One region of the Arthrobacter sp. Ld5 genome, then DNA from elsewhere that is predicted to be linked to it. Evidence: predicted binding sites of a transcription regulator. Region 1 holds the regulator's gene; the other holds the start of a gene.
What was found. The regulator LexA, encoded in region 1, represses DNA repair genes until DNA is damaged. The targets are predictions, from matches to a motif close to TCGAACANNTGTTCGA.

Region 1 (2,194 bases):
TGGCCAGGGCTTCGACGGAGGAGGACACCACTTCAGGTTAAGGGATGCCGTCTTCGACGGACGAATGATCCACGTGCCCGCGGCCCGGTAGGGTGCGGTTCACCCGGCAGCGGGTACCGCGATGCTCTGCCCGGCCTGCACCACGGAGCTGTGCAGATCGTTGAGCTCCACGATCTCCGCGACGACCTCCCGGGGGTCGCGGTCCGGCGCGTAGGTCACGGCGAGGTCCCACAGGGTCTCCCCGGTGGAGACGTTCACATCGACCGTGGCCGTGGACGTGGGTGCCAACTCCCCCGCCCTGGCCTCGGAGGTCAGGAACGCCGCGAGGAGAATCAGCGCCGCGACGCCGAGGGCGATCGGCAGGCCGACCAGCAGCAGGCGGCCCCGCCGGGTCAGCGTCAGGGGGCGGTCCGCACTCCGCTGCGTGGAGGTACGAACCGGGCCGGGACCGGAGGCTGCCGCGGAGGGCACGGGGACGGTGGGGAGGGGCGTGGGGAGGAGCCTGAGATGGTTCTCGGCCCGAGCGGGCGTCCACAGCGAGCTGCCATGCAGTGCGGGTGTAACCATTGCCGTTCCTCTTTCCTTCGAATGTCCGCGCCGGACGACCGTCCGATTCGAACAAACGTTCTAATGAGTATCTGCCTATTTCTAGCACCTACGGACGATCCATGTCGAGACTCGGTCGAACATATGTTTGAAAACTGCTCCCGACTGTCCTAGCGTGGAGAGATCAGGACATCGTCGGCGGATGCCGCTCTCCACGGGCGGTTCCGTGGTCGATGTGTCCCACACAATCAGCCGCCTCTGACAGAACGGCTTCCCGACCACGGAAGCGGACCGGCGGCGACAACCGGATCAGTGATCCAAGGCGAAAGGCGCACCAGTGGCGGAATCACCAGCCGCGGCCCGGCAGGAATCGAACACTGCCGACGTCCCGGCGGATGCGGTACCCATCTCCGCGGGCCGGGGCCGGCCGCGGGGTCGCTCGGTGTCCAAGGGGCTGACCGCCCGGCAGCTGACGATCCTCGAGACGATCCAGCGGTCGATCGCCGACAAGGGGTATCCGCCGTCCATGCGGGAGATCGGTGACACGGTGGGCCTCGCCAGCCTGTCCAGCGTGACCCACCAGCTGTCGCAGCTCGAGCGGCTCGGCTACGTGCGCCGGGACCCCAAGCGTCCCCGCGCCATGGAGGTCCTGCTCCCGCTGACCCTGGCCCCGGACACCTCGGGCACCCGGACCGGCCCGTCCGCGGACGGCAGGCCCGCCGTCGAGCACGGGATCGCCGTCGACACCGCCCTCGTGCCGCTCGTGGGGCGTATCGCCGCCGGCGGGCCGATCCTCGCGGACCAGATGGTCGAGGACGTCATGCCGCTGCCCCGCCAGCTGGTCGGCCACGGGGACCTGTTCATGCTCAGGGTCTCGGGGGACTCGATGGTGGATGCCGCCATCTGCGACGGCGACTGGGTGGTGGTCCGGCGGCAGCAGAGTGCGCAGAACGGGGACATCGTGGCAGCGCTGCTCGACGAGGAGGCCACGGTCAAGACGTTCCGCCAGCGGGACGGCCATACCTGGCTCCTCCCGCAGAACACGCGCTACGAGCCCATCCTCGGCGACCACGCCAGCATCATGGGCAAGGTCGTCTCGGTGCTGCGCGCCCTGTAGCCGTCGTGCGGCGGGCGGGCCGGAGCGTCAGCGGGCGGAGAGACGCTCCAGGATGCCCGTGACGGTCGCGCGGTCCGTCGTCGCCCAGAAGGGTGGGAGGGCTGCCCGCAGGAAGCCGCCGTACCGCGCCGTGGCGAGGCGGCTGTCCAGGACGGCCACCACGCCCCTGTCCCCCGCCGCCCTGATCAGGCGTCCCGCGCCCTGCGCGAGCCGGACGGCGGCGTGCGTGGCGGAGACGCTCATGAAGCCGTTGCCCCCGTTCCTGGCCACCGCCCGGGTGCGGGCGGTCATCAGCGGGTCGTCCGGGCGCGGGAACGGGATGCGGTCGATCACGACCAGCCGGCACGAGGCCCCGGGCACGTCCACGCCCTGCCACAGGGACATGGTGCCGAACAGGCAGGTGTCCGGTTCGTCCGCGAACTGCGTGACCAGGGCGTTGAGCGAGGACTCCCCCTGGCACAGGATCTCGAAGTCCACCTCCGGTCGCAGCGCCTCCGCTGCCTCCTCGGCGGCACGCTTCGACGAGAACAG
Region 2 (2,194 bases), on a different contig from region 1:
TCCATGAGCATGGCCGAGCGGCGGAGCACCAGCTCGAGCTCCTCGGTGGAGTAGAACTCGAGGTGCCCGGTGAAGCCGAACCGGTCGCGGAGCGGGCCGGGCAGCAGCCCCGCGCGCGTCGTCGCGCCGACGAGGGTGAAGGGCGGCAGTTCGAGCGGGATCGCCGTGGCCCCGGGCCCCTTGCCGACGATGATGTCGACGCGGAAGTCCTCCATGGCCATGTAGAGCATCTCCTCGGCGGGCCGGGACATGCGGTGGATCTCGTCGAGGAAGAGCACCTCGCCCTCGGTGAGGGAGGAGAGGATGGCGGCGAGGTCGCCGGCGTGCTGGATGGCGGGCCCGGACGTGATGCGCAGCGGCGCGTTCATCTCCGCCGCGATGATCATGGCGAGCGTGGTCTTGCCGAGGCCGGGAGGCCCGGACAGGAGCACGTGGTCCGCGCTGCGGCCCCGCAGGCGGGATGCCTCCAGGACCAGCGAGAGCTGACGGCGCACGCGCTTCTGGCCCACGAAGTCGTCGAGGTTCTTCGGCCGGAGCGCCGCCTCGACGGCACGGTCCTCGGGATCGGCGGCCGGCGCGACGAGCGGCGCCTCCTCCTGCTGCTTGTCGGTCATGTGCCCACCTTCGTCCGGGCCGAGCTGCGGGCACCGTCCTGGCCGAGCCGGCGCAGCGTGAGTTTCAGGATCTGGCCCACGTCACCGGTCGCGGCGACCTCGGGCGCTTCCTCGACGGCGGCGTCGATCGCCGCGCCGGCGTCCTTCTCGGACCAGCCGAGGCCCATCATGGCGGTGAGGACCTGGCCCTGCCAGGTCTGCTTGGGCACGCCGGGCTTCGCGTCGAGCGGGACCAGCTTGCCGGCGAGCTCGAGCACGATCCGGCGGGCGCCCTTGGGCCCGATGCCCGACACCTTGCTGAACGCCTTGTCGTCGCCCGCGGCCGCGGCGATGCGGATGGCGTCGGGCGTGTGGACGGCGAGGACGGCGAGGGCCAGGCGGGGCCCGACGCCGCTGACCGCCAGGAGCGTCTCGAAGACCTCGCGCTGGTCGGCGTCCTCGAAGCCGAAGAGTGTCATCGAGTCCTCGCGGACGATCATGGCCGTGGCGATCGTGGCCTGCTCCCCCACGCGGAGCCCGGCGAGGGTCTGGGGGGTGGCCTGGACCTGCATACCGAAGCCGTTGACGTCGAGGACGGCGGAGTGCAGGCCCACGTGGGTCACTGTTCCGCGGAGGGAACTGATCATGAAGGGCTCCAAGGGCACTTGCGGGGCGGGACCGCCGGGCGTCCACCCGGCGTCGAACATACGTTCTAATGCACTACGGTACCGGCGTCCCGCGAAGCGCACGAGTCGCCACACCGCGGGCCGTCCGGTCAGCGGCGCCGGGCACGGGCCTCCGCCTCGGCCCAGAGGCGCTGCGCGGGGGTCAGCAGCGCACCCGCCGCCGCGGCGGCCGCACCCTGCGTCCCCACTCCCCGGCGCCACGCGTGCGTGATGGCCAGGGCCAGGGCGTCGGCGGCGTCGGCGGGCCGGGGCGGCGTGTCGAGGCGCAGGATCTTCGTCACCATCTTCGTGACCGCGACCTTGTCCGCCTGCCCGTTGCCGGTGACGGCGGCCTTCACCTCGGTGGGCGTGTGCAGGGCCACCGGGACGCCGCGGCGCGCGGCGGACACGATGACGACGCCGGAGGCCTGCGCCGTGCCCATCATGGTGCTGATGTTGGTCCCGCTGAACACGCGTTCGACGGCGAGGGCCTGCGGCTCGTGCAGGTCCAGCCACGTGTCGACGGCCTCCGCGATGACCAGCAGCCGCTGGTCGAGGCTCTGGCCGGCGTCGGTGCCGACCACGCCCACGGCCACGAGGGTGGAGCGCCGGTTCGGTTCGATGTCGACGACGGCGAGCCCGCAGCGCGTCAGCCCGGGATCGACGCCCATCACACGGAAGGTCACGGGGCTACCCCACGCCCGGGGCGGGGACGGGCGATGTCAGTCGTCGTTCTCGAGCTCGGCGAGGACCTCGTCCGGGAGGTGCGCGTTCGAGTAGACGTTCTGGACGTCGTCGAGCTCCTCGAGGGCGTCCACGAGCTTGAGGAACTTCCGCGCTCCGTCGGCGTCCAGGTCCACCTGCATGGACGGCACGAACTCGACGTCGTCGGTCTCGTACTCGATGCTGCTCTCGTCGAGCGCCGCGACCACGGCC

Region 2: the regulator LexA is predicted to act here: its motif matches at 1,293-1,308, upstream of ruvA (Holliday junction branch migration protein RuvA).

Annotation. Positions count from the first base shown of each region.
Region 1 is NZ_JBPKBO010000005.1:48,700-50,893, forward strand. Features, by position in the region: gene ACSGDB_RS02755 (histidinol-phosphate transaminase) at 1-28, opposite strand, end outside; gene ACSGDB_RS02760 (LysM peptidoglycan-binding domain-containing protein) at 100-567, opposite strand; gene lexA (transcriptional repressor LexA) at 953-1,663, shown strand; gene ACSGDB_RS02770 (ATP-dependent DNA helicase) at 1,691-2,194, opposite strand, start outside.
Region 2 is NZ_JBPKBO010000020.1:16,488-18,681, forward strand. Features, by position in the region: gene ruvB (Holliday junction branch migration DNA helicase RuvB) at 1-614, opposite strand, end outside; gene ruvA (Holliday junction branch migration protein RuvA) at 611-1,240, opposite strand; gene ruvC (crossover junction endodeoxyribonuclease RuvC) at 1,369-1,944, opposite strand; gene ACSGDB_RS10050 (YebC/PmpR family DNA-binding transcriptional regulator) at 1,981-2,194, opposite strand, start outside.